Regions from separate parts of the Halalkalibacterium halodurans genome, predicted to be linked through region 3. Evidence: riboswitches for the same ligand, from Rfam matches in the RefSeq annotation. Region 3 holds a riboswitch; each other region holds the start of a gene.
The links. Region 3 has a riboswitch for thiamine pyrophosphate ahead of thiT (energy-coupled thiamine transporter ThiT). Riboswitches for the same ligand answer to the same signal wherever they lie in the genome.
Positions count from the first base shown of each region.

Region 1: it holds a riboswitch for thiamine pyrophosphate, as region 3 does, so the genes downstream of both, thiE (thiamine phosphate synthase) here and thiT (energy-coupled thiamine transporter ThiT) in region 3, are expected to answer to the same signal.
Region 2: it holds a riboswitch for thiamine pyrophosphate, as region 3 does, so the genes downstream of both, FED51_RS13545 (acetylornithine deacetylase) here and thiT (energy-coupled thiamine transporter ThiT) in region 3, are expected to answer to the same signal.

Region 1 covers NZ_CP040441.1:1,597,333-1,605,615, forward strand. Annotated here, with positions in the region: gene FED51_RS07830 (YqgQ family protein) at 9-203, shown strand; gene FED51_RS07835 (ROK family glucokinase) at 215-1,207, shown strand; gene aspA (aspartate ammonia-lyase) at 1,204-2,619, shown strand; gene FED51_RS07845 (NAD(P)/FAD-dependent oxidoreductase) at 3,119-4,171, shown strand; gene FED51_RS07850 (YqgU-like beta propeller domain-containing protein) at 4,502-5,611, shown strand; TPP riboswitch at 5,667-5,775, shown strand; gene thiE (thiamine phosphate synthase) at 5,863-6,498, shown strand; gene thiS (sulfur carrier protein ThiS) at 6,495-6,692, shown strand; gene FED51_RS07865 (thiazole synthase) at 6,698-7,477, shown strand; gene thiO (glycine oxidase ThiO) at 7,492-8,283, shown strand, end outside.
Region 2 covers NZ_CP040441.1:2,796,838-2,805,120, forward strand. Annotated here, with positions in the region: gene FED51_RS13530 (MurR/RpiR family transcriptional regulator) at 1-555, shown strand, start outside; gene FED51_RS13535 (gluconokinase) at 573-2,075, shown strand; gene aceA (isocitrate lyase) at 2,160-3,443, opposite strand; TPP riboswitch at 3,647-3,753, shown strand; gene FED51_RS13545 (acetylornithine deacetylase) at 3,853-5,136, shown strand; gene tenA (thiaminase II) at 5,346-6,020, shown strand; gene FED51_RS13555 (ATP-binding cassette domain-containing protein) at 6,013-6,762, shown strand; gene FED51_RS13560 (ABC transporter permease) at 6,759-7,511, shown strand; gene FED51_RS13565 (ABC transporter substrate-binding protein) at 7,508-8,283, shown strand, end outside.
Region 3 covers NZ_CP040441.1:909,125-917,407, forward strand. Annotated here, with positions in the region: gene FED51_RS04400 (DeoR/GlpR family DNA-binding transcription regulator) at 1-398, shown strand, start outside; gene pfkB (1-phosphofructokinase) at 395-1,315, shown strand; gene FED51_RS04410 (PTS fructose transporter subunit IIABC) at 1,321-3,198, shown strand; partial or broken gene FED51_RS04415 (transposase) at 3,152-3,656, opposite strand; TPP riboswitch at 4,149-4,248, shown strand; gene thiT (energy-coupled thiamine transporter ThiT) at 4,313-4,873, shown strand; gene FED51_RS04425 (S8 family serine peptidase) at 4,902-7,298, opposite strand; gene FED51_RS04430 (GOLPH3/VPS74 family protein) at 7,661-8,283, shown strand, end outside.

The DNA of each region.
Region 1 (8,283 bases), 690 kb from region 3:
CGACCGTCATGAAAACGGTTTATGAAGTGCAACAGCTGCTAAAGCAGTTTGGCACGATCATTTACACTGGTGACCGTTCAGTGGACCTTGAGCTAATGGAGGAGGAGCTAAGGGAGCTTCATCAAATGGAAATGATTGATTCAATTACTTACCAAAAAGGAAGGCTGCTCCTTCGAACTGAACGTGCCAAAATCAAGGAATAGTAGGTGGGGAAATGAGTGACAGATGGTATGTTGGTGTGGACGTCGGTGGAACAACGATAAAGATGGCGTTTCTCACAACCGCAGGAGAGATTGTTGATAAGTGGGAAATTCCGACAAACAAACAGGACGGCGGTGCGCTGATTACAACAAATATTGCCGATGCTCTTGATAAACGACTTAGCGGGCATCATAAATCGAAGAGCGATCTAATTGGAATCGGACTCGGGGCCCCTGGTTTTATCGAGATGGATACCGGCTTTATTTATCATGCGGTAAATATTGGTTGGCGGGATTTTCCGTTGAAGGATAAATTAGAGGAGGAGACAAAACTCCCTGTCATTGTCGACAATGATGCCAACATCGCAGCGTTAGGAGAAATGTGGAAAGGTGCTGGTGATGGGGCGAAAAATATGCTGCTCATTACACTTGGAACAGGTGTTGGTGGTGGAATTGTTGCGAATGGAAACATTTTGCATGGGGTCAATGGGATGGCTGGTGAGATCGGTCATATTACGGTCATTCCGGAAGGGGGGGCTCCTTGTAATTGTGGGAAAACAGGATGTCTTGAAACAGTAGCAAGTGCAACTGGAATTGCCCGAATTGCAACTGAAGGAGTGACCGAACATAAGGAGAGTCGGCTCGCCCTAGATTATGACAAGCATGGGGTTCTTACGGCGAAAGATGTTTTTTCTGCAGCGGATGCGAGCGATGCTTTTGCATTATCGGTCGTTGATCATATTGCCTATTATTTAGGCTTTGCCATTGCCAACTTAGCGAATGCTTTGAACCCGGAAAAAATCGTCATCGGTGGTGGGGTCTCTAAAGCGGGAGATACGCTGCTAAAGCCGATTAAGCAGCATTTTGAAGCCTATGCCCTACCTCGTGTGGCAGATGGAGCGGAGTTTCGCATTGCGACCCTCGGGAATGATGCCGGGGTCATTGGCGGCGGATGGTTAGTCAAGCAACAAGAGAACAGCATGGAAAAGGGGAACGAAACGGCATGACAGACTATCGTGTAGAGCGAGATTTAATTGGTGAAAAGAAAGTACCGAAAGAGGCATATTACGGAATTCAAACGATGAGAGCGAGGGAAAACTTCCCCATTACAGGGTATCCCCCTCATGAGGAATTGATTCGCGCCTTTGGCTTTGTCAAAAAGGCTGCTGCGATGGCGAATCGGGATGTAGGGGTGTTGCCAGCTAACATTGCCGATGCGATCATTACCGCAGCAGACGAAGTGATCGAAGGAACGTTCAACGATCAATTTATCGTTGATGCGATCCAAGGTGGTGCAGGTACTTCTTTTAATATGAATGCAAATGAAGTGATTGCCAATCGTGCGATTGAAATCCTTGGAGGAGAGAAGGGGGAATACCTCCGCGTGAGCCCAAATACTCACGTGAACATGGCGCAATCGACAAACGATGCTTTCCCGACAGCTATTCATATTGCCTGTCTTTATTTAGCCAAAGGATTAATTCAATCACTAGAAGACCTGATTGCAGCCATTAAGGAAAAGGAACAACAGTTTGACGATGTGTTAAAAATGGGGCGAACCCATTTACAGGATGCAGTTCCGATACGAATGGGACAAGAATTTGGCGCTTACCGCCGCGTCCTCACTCGTGATTTGGGACGAATCCGCAGCTCAATTGATCATATGCATGAAATTAATATGGGGGCGACAGCAGTAGGGACAGGACTTAACGCAAAGCCTGAATATATGGAAAAAGTGGTTGCCTATTTAAGTGACATTACTGAATTTCCGTTCCGCCATGCAGCAGATTTAGTGGACGCGACGCAAAATACGGATGCTTACACAGAATTATCGAGTGCGCTGAAAATTTTGGCGATCAATTTATCAAAAATGGCGAATGACATCCGCTTGATGAGCTCTGGGCCACGCACGGGGTTAAATGAAATCAACCTTCCACCGCGTCAACCAGGGTCGTCGATCATGCCAGGAAAGGTAAATCCAGTAATGGCTGAAGTGATCAACCAAATTTCGTTCCAAGTCATCGGCAATGACCATACGATTAGCTTAGCGTCAGAAGCTGGGCAACTTGAACTAAACGTTATGGAGCCGGTTCTCGTCTTTAACTTACTTCAATCGTTATCGATCCTGCAAAACGGGATGAAGGTGTTCCGTCAGCACGCGATTGAAGGAATGACGGCCAACGTAGAGCGCTGCAAAGAAATGGTGGAGAGCAGTGTTGGGATCATTACTGCGATCAACCCCCATGTAGGATATGAAACAGCCTCTCGAATCGCAAAGGAAGCGATCCAAACAGGGCGTCCAGTACGAGAAATTTGTCTAGAACGAGGGATTTTAACAGAAGAGGAACTAAACGAAATTTTGGATCCGAAAGAAATGACGAAGCCTGGTATTGCTGGGGCAAGGTTCATTTACGGATAAGAATTTAAAGGGAAACGATATGAACATACAATCGGGGGCTGTCCCAAAAGCACCTTAAAAAATAAAATCGGGAGAACCGTTTGATACGGTTCTCCCGATTTTTGTGTTGATTTGTGTTCTTTGGTTCCTTCGAGCGACAGGCGGAAACTCCTGCGGGAAAAGCAACAGCGAAAGATCGCCGAGAGTGGGGTTCTCGAGGAAGCTGGAGCTTGCCCGAGGAAAGCGTCCGCCAAGTCGTCATTTTGAACGAATAAGTAAAGAAGTTGCCTCAAAAGATAGACTTTTGAGACAGCTCCTCATTTTTTTATGGTGTTGTTATAAGATTCAGCACAGGCCGATGTCCACTTTTAAGATGTCCTCCTCGTCACCATTCGGTATTTTTGCGCAAATCTTATCTTTTGCGGCAGAAACGTTTTGAGTTGCTAGCCGTAAAAAAATCAGTTACAATTAATTGATAATGATAATCAATATCACCGTTTGTTAAAAGGGGCGAAAGAGGATGAACTGGGAAGAACTTTATGATGTTACAATTATCGGCGGCGGACCAGCAGGATTGTTCTCTGCGTTTTATAGCGGACTTAGAGAAATGAAAACGAAGGTTATCGAGTATCAACCGATGCTAGGTGGCAAAGTTCATGTTTATCCAGAAAAAATGATTTGGGATGTGGGTGGATTAACACCGATCCTAGGAGAAAAGTTAATTGAACAGCTTGTTACGCAAGCGTTAACGTTCAATCCAACCGTCGTTTTGAATGAGAAAGTCACATCGATTGCTCAAGAGGAGTCAGGATGGTTTGTGATAAGGACAGCTTCTGGACGAGCGCATTTAACAAAAACCGTGATAATTGCCGTGGGTGGTGGAATCTTAAAGCCGCAAAAAATCGAGCTAGAAGGGGCCGAACGATTTGAAGTGACGAATTTACACTATACGGTTAAGTCGTTGATGCGATTTAAAGATAAAACAGTCATCATTTCTGGAGGGGGTAATTCGGCCATCGACTGGGCGAACGAACTAGAGCCAATCGCAAAAAAAGTTTATTTAACTTATCGAAAAGAGGCGTTGAATGGTCATGAAGCACAGATTTCACAACTTCTAAGCAGTTCCGCTACTTGCCTTTTCCATACGACAATTACCAAGCTGATCGCCAGAGACAAGAAAGAAGTAATTGAACAGGTTGAGCTTACTGATCATCAAACGGGTGAAGTGACTAATTTAGCAGTTGATGAAGTGATTATTAACCATGGATATGAACGGGATAAGTCGTTGCTTGATCAAAGCGAAGTAACTCTTGATCGGATCGATGATTATTATATTGCCGGAACCCCAACAAGTGCTACATCTGTAGGGGGCATCTACGCAGCAGGGGATGTTCTAAATCATGAAGGAAAGCTACACTTAATCGCCGGAGCCTTTCAAGATGCAGCGAATGCAGTCAACCAAGCAAAGCAATGGATTGAGCCAGAAGCCCATCAGTCAGCAATGGTTTCATCACACAATCATGTGTTTAAAGAACGGAATCGGGAATTAATAAGACAAATGTTAAAAAATTAGTATCTCTAAGATCTGTGAACGTACGGGCGATCACAGGTCTTTTTGCGCTTTTAAGAAAGGTCAGCAGGGTAATAGAAAAACGATTGTTTCCCCGTTAAGGATTGGTAGCAAGCCAGTTTTGTAAGGAAGAAGGGTTTGAAAGCAAGTCGAATTTCTGAAAATGAATAATGGTTGGTTTGATCATCGAGTAACGGATATACTAAAAGCACGTTTCACTAACAGTTAAAAAATTGTAAAGAAAATGTTCAGAATCTGAAACTTTTTTGTCTGAAAAATCGTTATACTATTATCGAGACTATTATAAACCATACTAGTAGAAAGGAGATTAACGTGAAATACCGCGCGGTTCTCCTATCCGTATGTTTGCTTTTCATCGCTGGTTGCTTTCCTCAAGCAGACGAGCCCGAACGAGATACATTGCCAGAACAAGAAGAAGATCCGTTACCAACTGGGCAGGAACAGCCTTCCATAACGCCAATTGCCGGTACTGAAGCACAGTACATTGATATAGCTGAGTGGTATGATTCTGACAGTATTCTGTACATAACAGATGAAGGAGAGAATTCCCTTGTTTATATTTATAACCTGTTGACAGGAGAAAAAAAATCTTTGTTTTCATCTGACGACGCTGTGATTAAAGTTACCGCCAATAGCACGCACAGCCAATTTGCGATTCAAACGGTGACGCAAGCTGGTGATGCCCCTGTTTCGATCATTGATAGCCAAGGGGAACTGCTCATGAAGCTTGAAGACTTTGGCGAAGATTTTTCAATTTTTTGGAGTCCATATGAAGAAGATAAACTTATAGCGGTTGCCTATCTGCCAGACTGGGAGCAGGACCTTTATCTCATCGATACTAGCGACAAACAAGTAGAGATGCTTGACTTGGACCAATCATTCGTTCAATGGTTAGATGAGCGTACGATTGTTTATCTTGATTGGAATGGAGATAGCGAAGGATACTATGCTCCGCTTTACACCTTTGACCTTGAAACAGAAGAGGTTGTTTTGTTGCATGAGGAAGCGATTGCGACCCTTGGTTTTGGCGATCATGTAACGCTTATCATTGAGCGTCCAGAGCAAGGGGCAGAAGTGACGACCTATCAATTTTGGAACGGTTCCGAACAGCTTGCGGAGTGGAGTGTGCCAATTCTACGTACATATTCCGAGCAGTGGTGGATCCCGTTTTATGATTTTGATTTAAACAAACGGCTGTTTTATGCTTATAAACCTAATCGAACGGGAGATTATTTTGAATATGATGGAGGGTTTTCCTTTATCGCCTTTGATGTTGATCACGGTGAGGAAACCGTTCTATTTGAGTCAGATGAACACGTTCCGTTTCGTTTGTCGCCAACGGGGCAGAGGGCATTGTTTGGCCCGCGTTTAGAAACAGTGATGGATCTTCTGACTGGAGAGAGTAACTCCCTCATTGAGTAACCATCTTTGCAACGAGATCAGAATATGTCATAATAAAAAGAGAATGAATAATTGCACAGGAGACTAGGGGTGTCTGCTTAAGTGGACTGAGAAAAAGGTGTGTTCCTTTTACCCTCATACCTGATCTGGATCATGCCAGCGTAGGGAAGTCGACTGCACGTGACGATCATCATGGGTAGCCGGCATCCTTATGGATGGCTGGCTTTTTTTATTGTATATACAAAACAGAGAAAAGAGAGAGGAGAAGCAAAATGAGAGATTTTCGGCTATACGCGATAACGGGGGAAGAATTTCACCCCGGTCGCTCGTTACAAGCTGTAATGGAAGAAGCGATCCTTGGTGGGGTAGATATCATTCAGTTGCGCGATAAGAAAAGTCACAAACGGGAAGTGCTTGAAAAAGCGAGAGTCCTTCAAGCATTAGCCAAAAAATATGACATTCCGTTGATCATTAATGACCATATCGATGTAGCACTTGCCGTAGATGCAGACGGTATCCATCTCGGACAGGACGATTTGCCTCTTTCAGAAGCGCGCAAAATTATGGGCCGTGATAAAATAATCGGAATTTCTACTCATAAAATCGAAGAAGCACGGGAAGCCGAAAAGGGAGGCGCTGATTATATAGGGGTAGGTCCCATCTTTGAAACGAAGAGTAAAGAGGATGTAGTGGACCCTGTTACGACCGCTTATATTCAGCAAGTTGCTCATGAGATCTCGATTCCTTTTGTGGCGATTGGTGGGATCAAATTGCATAATGTGGAACAAGTGTTGGACGCTGGAGCTACACGCATTTGCATGATTAGTGAAATTGTCGGGGCAGAGGACGTAAAAGGGACATGTGAAGTATTTAGCACTATTCTAGAGCAGCGAGGGATTGGGTCATGAATGTAATTGTGAATGGTGAAGTTGCAACAATTAAAGCGAATACGTTAGCGGAACTCGTTAGCCATTATGAATTGGACGACCAGCTCGTAGTGACAGAGGTCGATGGGGAAATTATTGATCGGGAGCATTGGACTCATTTTGAACTAACGGAAGGACAACGGATTGAACTCGTTCACTTCGTTGGAGGAGGATGATGATGATGAAGGATCTACCACTTTCAATTAGCGGAAAGACGTTAACCTCCCGCTTCTTTTTAGGAACGGGCCGCTACCCGAATCCTTTCGTTCAAAATGAAGTGATTCGAGTGTCGGAAGCAGAGGTGCTGACATTTGCCATTCGTCGTGTAAACTTGCAGGCACCGGGAGAAGACGCAATTTTACAGCATCTAGAGGGAAAAACGTTTACGTACTTGCCGAATACTTCTGGAGCAAAAAATGCTGAAGAAGCGATTCGCATTGCTCGTCTGGCTAGGGCATCGGGTCTAAGTGATTGGATCAAGGTAGAAATTAGCGTAAACGAGCGAACCCTTTTACCAGACCCTGTAGAAACGTTACGGGCGACCGAAACGTTAGCGAATGAAGGCTTTACAGTTTTACCATATACATCAGATGATCCTGTGCTTTGCAAACGGCTTGAAGAAGCAGGAGCTGCAGCGGTTATGCCAGGAGGTGCTCCGATTGGAACTGGACTCGGCATTTTAAATCCGTACAACCTTGGTTTAATTGTGGAGGAAGCCAACGTTCCAATCATTGTTGATGCGGGTCTCGGTTCCGCACAAGATGTCGTTCAAGCGATGGAGCTTGGCGCCGATGGCGTGCTCATGAACACACCTGTCGCCAAGGCAAAAGATCCTGTGAAAATGGCGCTGGCGATGAAGCATGCGATCGAAGCAGGGCGACTTTCTTATTTAGCGGGGCGGATTCCTAAAAAACGGTACGCCACAGCGAGCAGCGGACTTGAGACATTCATTTCAAAATGAAGGTGTGGTTCTAGGTGAAGGAGCATGTGATTGTATTAGGCGGTGGCGTAATCGGTCTAGCGGTTGCCTTTGAACTGAAAGTGCGAGGGCATCAAGTCACCGTGCTTGAGCAAGGCTTATGCGGGGGACAAGCGTCTGGAGCTGCAGCGGGTATGCTCGCCCCATTTTCTGAAATTGGTGAAGACCCTAATGACTTTTTTCATTTGGCTCACGAAAGCTTAAAGATGTATCCCGATTGGCAGCAAGCGGTGAAGGAGATATCTGGCAAGTCTTTTGAATATGTTCAATCAGGTAGCCTTCATTGTGTTTATCATGAAGCTGATTTTCTTGAACTTGAATCAAGACAGCATTGGCAAGGAACGTTCGGGGTTGAGTCTGAGATCTTAAGTCAGCAACAAATTCGTGCGCTTGAACCGAATATTTCAGATGAGATTATCGGCGCCATCTATTATCCTGAAGAAAGTCATTTGTTTGCTCCTGATTACGTCAAAGCGTTAGAAATCGGCTGCCGTAAGCTAGGAGTGACCATTGAAGACGAGGTAGGACATATTTCGATAGAGGCGTGGATGGAACACCAAGTTCTCCGAGGGCCTTCAGGAAAGCAATGGGCAGGAGATCGTCTGATTGTTTGTGCAGGGGCGTGGGCTTCTGAGCACGAGGAAACTTTTTCTCTGCGTGTTCCTGTATATCCCATTCGTGGGCAAATTTGCGCCTATGAAGTTCCCGCTGGCGATGTTCGTCATATTGTGTACACAAGTCAAGGCTATATCGTACCTAAAGGAAATGGAACGGTCGTTAACGGCGCC
Region 2 (8,283 bases), 1.9 Mb from region 3:
GATAAAGTGTTTAAATCGAACATTCGAACGCTTGAAGATACGATGCAAGTGCTGGATGTGGAGTCTTTCAAGCGTGCCGTCGACTACCTTCTCCATGCAAGACGAATTGAATTTTACGGTAATGGTGGATCAGGGGTGATTGCGTTAGATGCCCACCATAAATTTTTGCGGACAGGCATCCCTTCAGCCGCCTATCATGATTCACACTTTCAAGTCATGTCCGCCTCACAATTAACGAAGCAAGATGTGGCTGTTTTCATTTCTCATTCAGGGACGAATCGCGACTTGCTCCAAGCGTTAGAAGTAGCGAAAAGTCATCAGGTGAAAACGATTGGGATCACCACGTATGGAAAAACACCATTAAGCAAAGAAGTGGATATCGCCCTTTATACTGTTTCCCAGGAGACTGAATACCGTTCTGAAGCATTGGCATCTCGCCTGGCACAATTAAGCATCATTGATGCCCTCTATGTCAATGTAAGCATCAGGCGAAAGGATGAAATGAAAAACTCTTTGCATAACATGCGAAAAGCGATTTCACTGAAAAGAATGTAGAAAAAAGGGGTACAACTATGAATGATCGATATGTAATCGGATTAGATATTGGTACAACAAGTACAAAAGCTGTACTGTTTCACTATGATGGTGCTGTGATCGGAGAACTGGAGGTCGAATACCCTATTCTCCGACCTCAGGCAGACTGGGCTGAACAAGATCCAGACGAAATTGTCAACGCTAGTAAACAGGCAATCCGCGTACTCATGGAACGGACATCCGTCTCCCCTAGTGCCGTAACTGCTGTCGGTATTTCGTCGGCAATGCATTCCATCATTTGTTTAAATGAAGACAAACAACCGCTCTCCAACGCCATCATCTGGGCGGATACAAGGAGCAGCGAGCAAGCAGCACAATTAAGATTGTCACTCAGTTCTCAATTCATGAAACGAACGGGAACCCCCTTTCATCCGATGACACCTTTTTGCAAATTAACATGGATGAAACAGAAGAAATACCCGCCTTTTATAGAGGCTTCCTCCTTCGCCTCCATTAAAGAATATTTGTGCCTTTTATGGTTTGACGAGCATGTAGTCGATTATGCAACAGCCTCTTCCTATGGGATGTTCGACATCGACGCATGCGTGTGGGACGTGGAGGCTTTACAGCTTTTACAGCTTTCCTCTGAACAGTTCGGTAAGCCTGTTCCACCAACGTACACCCTTTATGGTATGAGTGCTGCACTTGCAGATGAACTTGGCCTTCTTCCTTCCACTCCTTTTGTTGTGGGAGCCACTGACGGTCCACTTGCTAACTTAGGAGTTGGCGCTACTGGGGAAGGGGATACCGTGATTACGATTGGAACGAGCGGCGCCATTCGTCAACTGTCCTACCGTCCAATGGTCGACGAGCATCAACGCACGTTCTGTTATCGTGTCGATGACCATCTTTTTGTTTCAGGCGGGGCGACAAACAATGGCGGTATCGTATTACATTGGCTACAGAAGCTATTTGCGATAAATGGGCTTGAGAAAAATGCTAGTTTCACACCGAGCTATGATTCGCTGCTTCGGCTTGCCGAACAATCACCAGCTGGGGCGAATGGCGTTCTGTTTCTACCATACTTAAATGGAGAACGTGCCCCTATTTGGGACGGAGCGGCCCGGGCAAGTTTTGTCGGATTAGGAATGTCACATCATCAACCAGACATGATTCGCGCTGCATTAGAGGGGACGATCTTTAGTCTCTATCATGTCGGGCAAACGCTGAAAGAAATGAGCGGTAGACCGACCCGCTTGTTTGCCAATGGTGGTTTTTCACGTTCAAGGTTTTGGCTTCAAATAGCGGCCGACATGTTTAATCAAGAACTACTGTTGCCAAAAAGCCACCAAAGCGCAGCATGGGGAGCGGCGTGGTATAGCTTATATGCTTTAGGAGAAGTTCCTTCCCTAGCAGCCATTAAAAATAGTGTCCCGATGACCAATTCCATTCTTCCTGTAACTGAACATTCTCTCGTCTATGAAAAAAATTTCACGTTTTACGAAAAATTAGCCACCTCTCTTCCGATGCTTCGGAAATAACGAGCTTTTTGTTTTATATCAAACTATCAATAATAATCTTGTATTATAACAGCCACTACAAAAAAATGTAGTGGCTGATTTCCCTTATTTTTGAAATTGCGCTTCCTCGGTCGAACCAGTAAGTGCAGTCGTTGATGATGTTCCCCCTGTGATTGTTTGTGCCACTTGATCAAAATAACCGGTTCCCACTTCACGTTGATGTCTCGTTGCAGTATAACCTTTTACTTCACTGGCAAATTCGGCTTGCTGAAGTTCAGAATAAGCGCCCATCCCCCGTTGTTTATAGCCATATGCAAGCTCAAACATGCTATGGTTCAGTGCATGAAAGCCTGCAAGCGTGACAAATTGGAACTTATACCCCATCTTACCGAGCTCTTGTTGAAATGTTTCGATTGTCGCCCGATCTAGATTTGCCTCCCAGTTAAATGAAGGCGAACAATTGTAGGCAAGTAGTTTTCCAGGGAATTTCTCATGAATCGCGTCGGCAAATTGCTTCGCTTCCTCTAACGAAGGCTTTGATGTTTCACACCAAATGAGGTCCGCATATGGAGCGTACGCTAAGCCTCTAGCAATCGCTTGCTCAATACCTGCATTCGTCCGATAAAACCCTTCCGGCGTTCGTTCTCCCGTAATAAAACGTTGGTCTGCTGGATCAATATCACTCGTAATTAAATCAGCTGCATCTGCATCGGTCCGGGCGACCAAAATCGTCGGCACTCCCATAACATCTGCTGCTAGTCTTGCTGATACTAAATTGCGGATTGCCGTCTGCGTCGGGATGAGAACTTTTCCGCCTAAATGACCACACTTCTTTTCGGAAGCGAGTTGATCCTCAAAGTGAACCCCAGAAGCTCCTGCTTCAATCATCGCTTTCATGAGCTCAAAGACGTTTAATTGACCACCAAAGCCAGCTTCCGCATCAGCTACGATTGGCGCGAAATAATCCACTTCTCCTTCCCCTTCAAGGTGTTGAATTTGATCAGCTCGCTGAAGTGCTTGATTGATCCGCTTTACGACACTTGGAACGCTATTGGCAGGATATAAGCTTTGGTCTGGATACATATGTCCTGCTAGATTGGCGTCTGCTGCTACTTGCCATCCACTTAAATAAACCGCTTTCAAACCCGCCTTTACTTGTTGGATCGCCTGTCCCCCAGTCATCGCACCGAGGGCATTCACGTAATCCTCTTCGTGGAGTAGCTTCCATAGTTTTTCCGCCCCAGTCTTTGCAAGGGTATACTCGATTTTAAGCGAGCCTCGTAGTTTGACTACCTCCTCTCCGCTATATGGACGCTCCACTCCTTGCCACCGCACGTCATTGCTCCAAGACATCTCTAATTTTTCCGCTGTTTCTTGCCATCCACTCATCATACTCTCCCCTTTTTTCATTTTTCGTCAGGATTACCTGACAACAACTGTAATAATACAGTATTTGATTTATGACTTTATAATATAACAGATTGATTGCGATGACAACCACTTTTTTCTAACATTTTTGAACTTTCTTTCGACACAATGAAAAATGATTGTCAAATCTGCTCGAATTATGCTAACCTAAATGTAACTTCATAGGAATCCACTAGGGGTGCAAACCGCTGAGAGAGATGTTTTTTAGCATCTTAACCCTCATTCACCTGATCTAGGTAATACTAGCGAAGGGAAGTGGCCATCGTCATTACTGTTCATTTATGGAACTGATTGAAATTGAACGATGATTACAAGCCACTTCTTTTTTAGACAGTGGCTTTTTATTTTGTCCGTTCAATGAATCTAGGAGGTGTTTAAGCTGTCGGTTATCGAAGAGTTACTAGCTCATGTCGACAAAAACAAGGAGGAGCTACTTGCCCTCGTTCAAACGCTTGTCGCCTATCCAACCCCAAGCCCTCCAGCAAGAAATACGGCTGACGCCCAACAGTATATCCGTACGTATTGTGAGAAGCTTGGCTGTAATGTAGACATGTGGGACGTTTATCCAAACGATCCTAACGTTGTAGCAATCTTAAAAGGTACATATAGCGAATCATATCGAAGCCTGATTTTAAACGGTCATATCGACGTGGCCGCCGTCGATGAATCGGAAGAGTGGAAAACACCGCCGTTTGAAGCAACCGTTAACCAAGGAGTGATTCGTGGTCGTGGAGTGGCAGATATGAAAGGTGGTCTTGCCGCTTGTTTATTTGCGATGAAAACGCTACATGCGTTCAATATTCAGCTTCCAGGAGACCTGATCTTTCAATCTGTCGTCGGTGAAGAGGTTGGCGAGGCGGGGACAAAAAGTTGTTGTGAAAGAGGGTACACAGCTGATCTTGCCATCGTCAGCGATACGAGCCATTGCGAAATTCAAGGCCAAGGTGGTGTGATCACAGGCTGGATTACGGTTAAAAGTCCTGTTACCTTTCACGACGGAACAAGACGGAATTTGATCCATGCTGGTGGAGGAGAATTTGGCGCGAGCGCCATTGAAAAAATGATGAAGCTCATTCAAGGCCTACAAGAGCTTGAGCGTCATTGGGCCGTTACCAAATCGAGCCCAGGTTTTCCGCCAGGGATGAACACCATTAACCCTGCCTTTATCGAAGGCGGCCGTCACCCTGCGTTTATCGCCGATGAATGCAAACTATGGATTACTATCCACTACTACCCGCATGAATCCTATGAAGAGATCGTCCGTGAAGTCGAAGAGCATCTTTTGCACGTAGCCAAAGCAGATCCTTGGATGAGGGAGCACCCGCCATCCTTCTCATGGGGCGGTACTTCCATGATAGAAGACAAAGGAGAGATTTTCCCTGCCTTTCAAATTGATGAACAAAGTGACGCTGTGCAACTACTAAAAAAAATTCATTACCATTTAACAGGTGAAGAGGTAAAAACGAGCATGTCACAGACCGTAACCGACGGAGGATGGTTGGCTGAAGCGGGCATTCCGACCTTGCTCTTTGGGCCTGGGAAACTTGAAGATGCCCATAGTGTCAATGAAGAGCTAGAAATTGCTGAACTAGTTCAATATACGAAAACATTGCTGACGTTCATCTATGAATGGTGCCATCTTAGAAAAGCGTAGGGACTGGACCTAAAGATCGGAGAGAGGAAGTACGAGAATGCCCCCTCGGGAAGGTACCCGCTTTTGGCGCTTGGTGCGAGTCTCTGGTGATCCTTTCTTTACTTATGAGAAAAACTAGCTTACGCCAAGTCTTAATGACTGAAGCGCTCGTATTGCTTAATCTTTAATCACTTTCATACTTATAGTGAAAATAATAAGGAGGTATTCGTATGTCTTTTGCAGCCAGTTTGTATGAAAAAGCTCAGCCTATTTGGAAGGCTGGTTACAACCATCCATTTGTTCAAGGGATTGGTGACGGCACACTAGAGAAGTCGAAATTTCAATTTTTCATGAAGCAAGACTATTTGTATTTGATCGATTACGCGCGCCTTTTCGCCCTTGGGACATTGAAAGGAAACGACCTACAAACAATGTCAACGTTCTCCAAGCTTCTCCACGCAACGTTAAATGTTGAAATGGATTTGCACCGAGCGTATGCAAAACGACTCGGCATTTCGGCAGAGGAACTGGAGGCAACTGAACCAGCCGCGACAACCCTCGCTTATACGAGCTACATGCTTAATGTAGCACAGCGCGGCTCGTTGCTTGACTTAATCGCTGCGGTTCTTCCATGCACATGGAGCTATTACGAAATTGGGGTCAAACTCAAAGGCATCCCTGGTGCTTCTGATCATCCTTTTTATGGCGAATGGATCAAGCTTTATGCTTCTGATGAATTCAAAGAGCTCGCCGATTGGTTAATTCAAATGCTAGATGAGGAGGCAAAAGGGCTATCTTCAAAAGAAAAAGCCAAGCTAGAGACGATCTTCCTAACGACAAGTCGATTGGAAAACGAGTTTTGGGACATGGCGTACAACGAACGTATGTGGAACTACAATGGTTAAAGAGCTGTTAACGTTCGAGGAGGTTTCCTTTGCCTACTCTTCCTCCTCACCTGTCATTGAGCGACTGTCGTTTACTGTGTTTGAAAATGAGATCGTTGCGATTTTAGCAAAAAGCGGTTCAGGGAAAAGCACACTGTTTCGCTTGATCACCGGATTAGAATCACCCGATCAAGGGACGATTGTTTGTCATGCTCAAGGAAAGATCGGTTACATGCCACAGCAAGACTTACTGTTGCCTTGGCTCACGATTTTAGAAAATGTGTCCCTTCCCCTTGAAATTCAAGGAAAAGACAAAAAAGAAGCCAAAATAATTGCAGCTTCTTTTTTCAACCGGTTCGGTTTAGTAGGGACCGAATCTCTTTATCCTGATGCCCTATCTGGAGGAATGCGACAACGGGCGGCTTTTTTACGTGCGACATTAACAAGCGAAACACTCCTACTACTAGATGAACCGTTTGCCTCATTGGATAGTTTGACAAAAACGTCGATGCACCGCTGGTTAGTATCGATGTGGGAAAAGGAAAAACGAACGCTTTTGCTCGTCACCCACGATATTGAAGAGGCCCTCCTGCTATCTGACCGTCTGTTCATTTTTACGAATCAGCCTCTTCATGGCTTTACTGAAGTTCAAGTGCCGCCGGACTTAAGGCGTAAAATGGAAACCACAGAAGAGATGGAGCAACACCGGTCCTCATTAAAAAAAGACATTCGTGCCTTATTGATAGAGGAGTCGTTGCGATGAAAAGATCCTATCAAGCACTCGAACCTACTCTTTTCTTTCTAATGCTCATGGTGATATGGGAGATTAGCGCTCGTATGATCGGTCAACCGTACCTTCTCCCCTCACCGATCCAAATCGTCATGCGTACGATTGATCTTTCGGAATCGTTGTTCTTTACCCATCTACCTGCTACCTTGGCGATCATCTCAATCGGATTGGCCCTGTCAATCGTACTCGGAATCCTCCTTTCCTTGCTTATGTTTTGGAACGAACGGGTCGAACGAGCGGTCTATCCGTTGCTAGTGGCTAGTCAAACGATTCCTGTTATTGCACTAGCGCCGATTTTCGTTTTATGGTTCGGCTACAGCATTTGGAGTAAAGTCGCCGTTACGGTTTTGTTGACCTTTTTCCCGATTACAGTAAATACGTACGATGGATTGAAGAGTACGAACCGCCAGTATGAGGAACTGTTTTACACGATGGGAGCGACGAAAAGGCAGTTGTTTTTTCGACTGTTCGTCCCATCGACGCTGCCTTCCTTTTTAACAGGCCTTCGCATCGCTGTTCCTTTGGCGGTCATTGGTGCTGCTGTTGGTGAATGGTTAGGTGCTAACGAAGGACTCGGTTATTTCAGCAGAAGAATGATGACTCAATTTGACGGACCCGGTGTTTTCGCACCGATTTTCATCTTATCGTTACTCGGGATTTTAGGCTTTGCTGCAATTAAAAAGCTAGAGAACATCTTACTACCTTGGAGGAAAAAACAATGAAATCATTTAAAATCATAAGTCTGCTTTTAGCGATTCTTTTTTTAGCAAGCTGTCAAACGAATACAGCATCTGATGATGAAGCATTAGAGACGGTTGAAGTGATGCTCGACTGGTATCCAAATGCCGTCCACACGTTCTTATATGTTGCGATCGAAAATGGCTATTTTGCAGAGGAAGGATTAGACGTGGACATCGTCTTCCCTACGAATCCAACCGATCCTATTCAACTGACAGCGAGCGGGGCGATTCCCCTTGCGCTTAGCTACCAACCAGATGTGATTTTGGCCCGTTCAAAAGACTTGCCGGTTGTGTCTGTTGCATCCGTCGTTCGTTCCCCGCTCAATCATGTGATGTTTTTGGCTGAACAAGATTTCGATTCACCTGCTGACTTAGTCGGACTTACGGTTGGCTACCCAGGAATCCCAGTCAATGAACCGATTTTAAAAACGATGGTGGAAGCTGCTGGAGGTGATTATGAGCAAGTCCATTTAATGGACGTCGGCTTCGAATTAGGAGCATCGATCGTGAGCGGTCGTGCCGATGCCGTTGTCGGAACATACATCAACCACGAATACCCGGTGTTAAAGCACGAAGGGCACGACATTTCCTACTTCAATCCCGTTGATTATGGTGTGCCTGAGTATGATGAGCTCGTGCTTATTTCAAATGAAGCATACGTTGAAGAGTCTGGGGAAGTGCTTGCGGCCTTTTGGCGTGCAGCATCAAAAGGGTACGAATGGATGGTTGAGAATCCTGATGAAGCGTTGAATGT
Region 3 (8,283 bases):
CGAATGGACTTGACAGCATCTCCGCACTGCTTGAGGCAGGGGTGGAAACGTACGTTATTGGCGGGACGGTGAAGCAAGGAACACGGGCATTTGTAGGACGCCATGCGATTCAAAGCTTGCAGACGTTTCGATTTGATAAAGCGTTCCTTGGCATTAATGGAGTCCATTTAGAGGATGGCTTCACAACACCGGACCCTCAAGAAGCATATGTGAAAGAAACAGCCCTTTCCCTTTCGCGAGAAGCCTTTATGTTGGTCGACCATTCAAAATTTGGAGAAACGACATTTTCAACCGTTGCGCCGATTCATGCTGCTACGATTGTGACGAGCAGCCATGTGGAGCAGCAAGTCATTCAAGCATACGAAACTCAGACAGCAGTGAAGGTGGTGACGCTATGATTTATACAGTGACGTTAAACCCCTCAATTGATTACATCGTCCAAGTGGAAAACTTTGAGCAAGGAGTCGTCAACCGTTCAGAGCGTGATAGGAAACAGCCTGGTGGTAAAGGCATCAATGTCTCCCGCGTATTGAAGCGTCTCGGACATGAGACAAAGGCAATTGGATTTTTAGGTGGGTTTACAGGAGCTTATGTAAGAAACGCCCTCGAAAAAGAAGAGATTGGTCTCTCCTTTATTGAGGTGGAAGGCGATACAAGAATTAACGTCAAGATCAAGGGTAAGCAGGAAACAGAATTAAATGGCACCGCTCCCCTGATTAAGAAAGAACATGTTCAAGCTTTGCTTGAGCAGCTAACAGAATTAGAAAAAGGGGATGTGCTCGTTCTTGCTGGTAGTGTCCCACAAGCGATGCCACAGACAATTTACCGCTCGATGACACAAATTGCCAAAGAGCGAGGCGCTTTTGTGGCTGTGGATACGAGTGGAGAGGCATTACACGAAGTATTGGCAGCAAAGCCTTCGTTCATAAAGCCCAATCATCATGAGCTTTCAGAACTCGTTTCAAAGCCAATTGCTTCGATTGAGGATGCCATCCCCCATGTTCAGCGACTCATCGGTGAAGGCATCGAATCCATTCTCGTGTCATTTGCAGGGGATGGGGCATTGTTTGCCTCAGCGGAAGGGATGTTTCATGTGAACGTTCCGTCTGGGGAGGTGCGAAATTCGGTCGGGGCCGGTGATTCGGTCGTGGCGGGATTTTTGGCAGCATTACAAGAGGGAAAGTCCCTTGAAGATGCAGTGCCATTCGCAGTTGCTGCTGGTAGTGCGACAGCATTCTCCGATGGGTTTTGTACAAGAGAGGAAGTCGAACGGCTGCAACAGCAACTTCAACGAACGATAAAAAAGGAAGGGTGATTACGATGTTAAAAATTTCAGAGCTTCTAAAAAAAGACACAATGGTACTCAATTTACGAGCTGCCTCTAAAGAAGCCGTCATTGATGAGCTCGTCCGTACGCTTGATAAAGCGGGACGGCTCAACGATGCACAAGCATTCAAACGAGCGATTCTTGAGCGTGAATCACAAAGCACAACAGGTGTCGGGGAAGGGATTGCGATCCCTCATGCCAAGACGGCAGCGGTGAAACAGCCGGCGATTGCGTTTGGACGCTCAGATGCAGGGATTGATTATGAATCATTAGACGGACAGCCAAGTCACTTGTTCTTCATGATTGCCGCGAGCGAAGGGGCGAACAACGAGCACCTTGAAACCCTATCAAGACTATCGACTTTCTTGATGGATGAATCCTTCCGTAGCACCTTAATGAAAGCGCAATCAGAGGACGAGATTTTAGCAGCAATTGATAAAAAAGAAGCAGAAACAGCTGGAGAGGCTGAGGAGAAACAGGAAGGCTATGAGCTATTAGCGGTTACAGGCTGCCCGACTGGTATTGCCCATACGTATATGGCAGCCGACAACTTAAAATCAAAAGCACAGGAGCTAGGGGTATCGATCAAAGTAGAAACAAACGGCTCAGGTGGTGTAAAGAATCGTCTCACAGATGAGGAAATTAGCGCAGCAAAAGCGATTATCGTTGCGGCGGATACGAAGGTGGAGATGGATCGCTTCCACGGTAAGCCTGTGATCCAAGTTCCTGTCACCGACGGTATTCGTAGGCCAAAAGAATTAATTGACCAAGCGTTAGCAGGGAAAGCGCCTGTCTATGAAGGCGGAGCTCAAGCAAGTGGAGAAGACGGTTCTGCAGGTGGAGGACGTCCGAAGCTCGGGTTTTACAAACACTTAATGAACGGTGTTTCCAACATGCTTCCGTTCGTTGTTGGTGGTGGTATTTTAATTGCGATTTCCTTTATGTTCGGGATCAAAGCATTTGATCCGAGTGATCCATCCTACCATCCATTTGCGGAAATGTTAATGACGATCGGTGGCGGAAATGCGTTCGGTCTTATGATTCCAGTTCTTGCGGCTTTCATCGCCATGAGTATTGCGGATCGTCCTGGATTTGCCGCAGGTATGATCGGTGGATTGATTGCGTCAACAGGTGAAGCTGGATTCTTAGGTGGGTTGATTGCCGGTTTCTTAGCAGGTTATGTTGCTCTCGGTGTGAAAAAAGTATTGGCTAACCTTCCGCAAACACTTGATGGAATTAAAACGATCTTGTTCTACCCGGTCTTTAATATTTTTATTACTGGTATGATCATGCTTGTCATTGTTGGGCCTCTAGCTGCCTTTAACACTGGTCTTCAAGATTGGCTCGGCTCAATGGGAACAGCTAACATGGTGATTCTCGGAATTATCATAGGTGGTATGATGGCAGTTGATATGGGTGGACCAATCAACAAAGCGGCCTTCACGTTTGGAATTGCGATGATTGACGCCGGAAACTTCGGTCCACATGCAGCTGTTATGGCAGGTGGAATGGTGCCACCGTTAGGGATTGCCCTTGCGACAACATTATTCAAGAAGAAATTCACGAAACAAGAGCGTGAAGCAGGGAAAACAAACTACATTCTCGGTGCATCGTTCATTACTGAAGGGGCGATTCCATTTGCAGCCGCTGACCCAGGACGTGTCATCCCGTCCATCATCGTCGGTTCGGCGTTCGCTGGAGGCTTGACCGCTCTCTTTAATGTAACTTTATCAGCGCCACACGGCGGAGCCTTCGTCATTTTTATTGGTAACATCGTCAACAATCCACTTCTCTATCTTGTAGCCATTATCGCTGGTTCAATCGTTACCGCGCTCTTACTCGGATTCTGGAAAAAAGACGCGAAGCTTTAAGTAAAAAGCTGCTGTCCCAAAAGCACCTTAAAACATAAAATCGGGAGAACCATTTGATGCGGTTCTCCCGATTTTTGTGTTGATGTGTTTTCGTTGATTATTCGAGCGAAGATCCACCGTCGCTCGTTTCTTTATGTTGTGCAGTAAGGGCCACAAGCCTGAGCTCGATGTGCACGTTTTCTTTACCGCGAAGATGCAGCCTTCGGAAGCGGAGAGTTTTGTTTGACATGACCAAATCCCCTCTCCACATCTTTTTTTTGGTGGAGCGTTCTGCCTTCTTCGCTTTCAGTTCCTCGTACACTGGGTTGTAGTGACCTGTCGATTTCCCTGGGCCTTGGTACACTCCAGCTTGAACGGCATTCTTCACATGATTCACACTCATATCATCTAAAATCCCATGTATAACCTTACGGATCGATCCACTTGGTGTATCGTTTAAAAGAGACTTTCCGCTGATTTTGGGTACTGTTCGATACATGACATTCACCACACGTGCCACATGGTTCTCTGGACTGAGATCGGAAAAATCCATAGGAAGCACGAGTGGATTCATGGTATACGGCTAATAAGTAGCCGCTTGGCTACACAAAAAATCGCCTTCTTTCGTTTGAATTTTGGTAGTGGTACCTTCATTTTAAACAATCGGTCGACTTTTTTTGTATGTTCTTTCGCGCGTTAAATGGGGTCGAACGAGCGACAGGCGGCGACTCCTGCGGGAAAAGCAACAGCGGAAGATCGCCGAGAGTGGGGTTCTCGAGGAAGCTGGAGCGTTGCCCGCGGAAAGCGTCCGCCAAGTCGCGATTTAGAACAAATCAGAAAAGCTGCATCAAAAGATAGACTTTTGATGCAGCTCCTTTTCATTTCAAATGGTTGGAGACGTCGACAAGGAAAGAAAAAACAATACCATTCCGACTCAACTTATGCTAGGATAAATGAGAAAATAAAACATGTATAACCACTAGGGGTGTCGAAAGACTGAGAGAGGCGAATCCTCAACTCTTGGAACCTGATCTAGTTCATACTAGCGAAGGGAAGTGGCGCATTTCGTGAAAACTAGTTTACGATAATCAGTCAATGCGGCATCTCCTTGTGGGTAGGAAGGAGATGTTTTTTCATGGCTTCATCAAGGTTACTTATTTTAATCGAGATCGCTATCATGAGTGGTTTAGCGTTCGTGCTCAGCTTCGTAAAAATTGGCGTCTTTTGGGCGTATGGTGGGTCGATTTCACTCGTGATGCTGCCGATCGTTGTTATGGCCTTCCGGCGTGGCTGGAAAGCGGGGATTGTGACGGGATTGATTGTCGGCTTGCTCAAATTAATTGGCGGCTACGTCGTCCATCCTGTTCAACTTGTCCTCGACTATCCGCTACCATTTTTAACGATCGGCTTGGCTAGCCTTTTTGCCGTAAAAGGTTCATTTGAAGGGAAACGTTTTTATGCGGCGATGATCGGCGGTGTGTTATTTGCCTCATTTCTCCGGTTTTTATGTCATTTTACGTCAGGCATCGTTTGGTTTGGGGAGTATGCTCCAGAAGGAACGCCTGTAGCCCTCTATTCATTTGTGTACAACATCTCATACGTGCTGCCTGAGGCGTTAATCAGCATCATCGTTCTTGCCCTTTTTGGGAAAAAATATTCACAAATGTTTCAACCGAAAAAAGAGCTCGGGGTGTAAAGCCCAAGCTCTTTTTCTTCGTTACAGGTTATTTTACTACGATTTCATCCCCTAGGACAAAGTCGGTTTTCCCGAGTCGTTCCGCATAGGCAAACACATAATAGCGGCCGGGAGCAAGCTCCGTCGTATCCCATGTGACGTCATGATAGCCTTTGCCGATGTTCTGCACGACAGCAGCCGATGTGACGTACTCTAGCGTATCGCGCGTGTAAATCCAAAGACCAAACTCCTCTGCACCGTTTGGCAAATAGGCGCTTCCAAACAATACACCATTTTCATCAATGTCTAAATCAAACGTTGTAACCCGAGGATAATCTGGCTCTGATACAAAGAGGATCGTTGGCACCTCTACTGTTTGCGATCCATCAGATACGATGATCGTACCTTCGTAATAACCAGGATCTAATTTCCGCGCGTCGACTTGTACATTAAAGTTAATCTTCTGTGTTTTTCCTGGTTGTACGCGAAGGTTTTTACTCGTTTTCACTTTAATCCCGTCTGGGTTTCCAGCGAATTGAACGTCGAATTGATACGTTTTTCGTTTGTTCGATAAGTTATGAATCGTGAAATGCTGCCGTTCCACTTGTTTTCCGCGTTCTTTCGTGAACGTACCAAACGAATGGCTACCAGGTGTGACAAGGGTTTCAGCTTCAATTGCATCAACGATACGGATGCTTCCGGCCCCCTGTGTGTTGTGCGGGTAACGGTTGCCGTTTTCGTCTACAAGGTTTTCAGCTGTATTCATAAGTGCTGCTTTCACGTGGTCAACACCCCAGTTTGGGTGAGCTTCAAGGAGAAGCGCTGCTGCACCTGCTACGTGAGGAGAGGCCATGCTCGTCCCTTGACGTGAGCCGTAACCGTACGGATCATCAGGCTGGTGCGTTGGAATCGTACTCACAATCGCAACCCCTGGTGCAGAAACGTCAGGCTTAATCATCCACGTATGCATCACAGGTCCACGTGAGGAGAAATCGGCAACAGTTTCGCCGACGAGTTTATCAAACTCGATGGAGAACGTCACGGTATTCTGACCATTTTCAAGCTCGTTTCTCATCTTTAATCCGTCTTCATTTGATAGCATAATCGTTGGGATCGCCAGTCCAGGAACAGTTGGCTGAACTCCTGCAACGTTGTTATAAATAATCGCGCCCACTGCGCCCGCTGCTTTTGCATTTTCTGCTTTTTCGACAAATGGTATTTCTCCGCGAACGATTAAGGCAATTTTTCCTTCAACGTCCACACCTTCAAAATCACCCGGTTTGCCTAGGCCTGCAAAAGCATATTCATACGCCTCGCCATCGAGTTCAAGTAGTTCCTCATCTGACGGGAAGCCCATAATATCCGCACTCGGATAATCGATTCCATCTGATGTAAACACACTCGCTTTGTACTTATTATAAGGCAAGCGAGTGGCACCGACAGAAATGGCGTCGCGGGACGTACCAGGAGACCCTACTGTCCAGTTGTTCGGACCACTATTTCCGTTCGACGTAACCGCTACAACTCCTTCGGCCATCGCCCAATCGAGGGCAATGCTTGTCGCGAAGTCAGGATCATTTAATGTATTTCCTAATGATAGATTCATAATATCTGCGCCATCTTGAACAGCACGCTCAATTCCGGCGATTACCCCAGCGGTTGATCCACGCCCACCCGGTCCTAGCACACGATATGCTAGTAGGTTTGCATCAGGGGCAACCCCTTTGATCAGACCGTTGGCGGCTACAGTTCCAGCAACGTGTGTGCCATGTGTCGTTTCTGCACCACGCGGATCACCTGGTGATGTTTCTTGTGGATCATCGTTGTTGTCGATAAAATCCCAACCTTTGTAATCACCAAAAGCGTGGACTAAATCAGGATGTGTGTAATCAACACCTGTATCAAGAATGGCTACGGTAATGCCTTCACCTGTATAACCAGCTTCCCACGCATCATTGGCGCCGATGAAGGGAGCGCTGTCTAACATCTCAGGGCTGTAGGCATCCTTTTCAATGACAATTTCGTCAAAGTCAGTCTCTACCTCATATTCTATATTTGGATAGACAGCATGAACGCCATCAACCCCTAAAATAGAAGGAATTTGATGAGCTGGGAGCTCAAGGGCAAATCCGGAAAATAGAAAGTCATACTCATGAGTAACCGTGCTTGACGGGACCAAGTCTTGGATTTGCTCAATTACCGATTGACGGGCTTGTTTTAGCTCGTTTTTTGACTGTTTTTGTCCTTGGTGTTTGGCTTCAATAATCGATGGATCTTCAATTTCGACTATGACGGTCTCTAATGCAGAGGAAGAAGTATCAATCTCCCCGACCATCGGCGCAAGAGATGGCGATTCGCCATTCGCTTGACTCACTGGTATGTAGCTTGTTAGCGTTAGAAGTAAAATAAGGGTGAAGCTAACAAAAGTTCGAAACGTTCGCATCATCAATAAAAGTCACTCCTTTATAGGAAGATAGTGTGCAAGCATTCGCTCGCCATTTTGTTTCGATTCTAGAAATGTTTGCAGAACTCCTTTAATTGTAGAAAAAATGAGAAAAAACTACTTTTTTTATATAAAAATAATTAATTATTAAAAGGAAATGTGAGAAAAAAGTCGAAAAGAATGGGAAAATCGTGGAGATAAAAAAGAAATTACTGAAAGGAATTGAGTATCGCTTTTCAGTATTTGTCGAATAACAAAGTCTTAAGTTGTAGTCCTAAAGAATCAACCTGTTGTGCCAACAGGTTTTCGCAACCGTTTCACGATGAAAAACGTATAGTTTGTTAAACGGAATAAAGGTGGAATAAATGATGCTAACGTTAGCTGAAAAATTATTACTGATCGGATTAAATGATGAAACAGGTAAAGTCCACTATCAGGCGAGTACGGCGCTTCCATACGGTTTAGCAGGTGCGGTGCTTGCCGATCTTATGCTGTTAGGGAAAGTAGAGCTTCAAGGGAAAAACATTGTCGTTGTTGATCCAAAGCCGGTCGGCCAACCGATTTTCGATAAGGCACTACACATCATAAACAAAACGCCTCGTAAACGGAATGCGAAGTATTGGGTACAAAGATTAAAACGCGACTTAAAAACGTTGCGGCAAGATGTATTAACGCTCTTGATTGAGCAAGGGATTTTAAAGGAAGAAAAGCGAAAAATTCTCGGCTTATTTGAAACGCGAACGTACCCAGCGGTTGACGGAGAAATGGAAGAACAAGTGAAGGAAAAGCTGAGAGTCCTCGTATTGCAGCCAACTGAAATCGAAGAAAACAAAGAGCTGGCCCAAGAACGGACTCTTGTCCTCCTTTCACTCGTAAATGCGTGTGATCTGTTACGACAAGTATTTGATCGACAGGAAGCACGTGTCGTGAAAAAACAAGTAAAGCATTTGACAAAAGACGTACCAGTCTCCAAAGCCGTAAAAGAAAT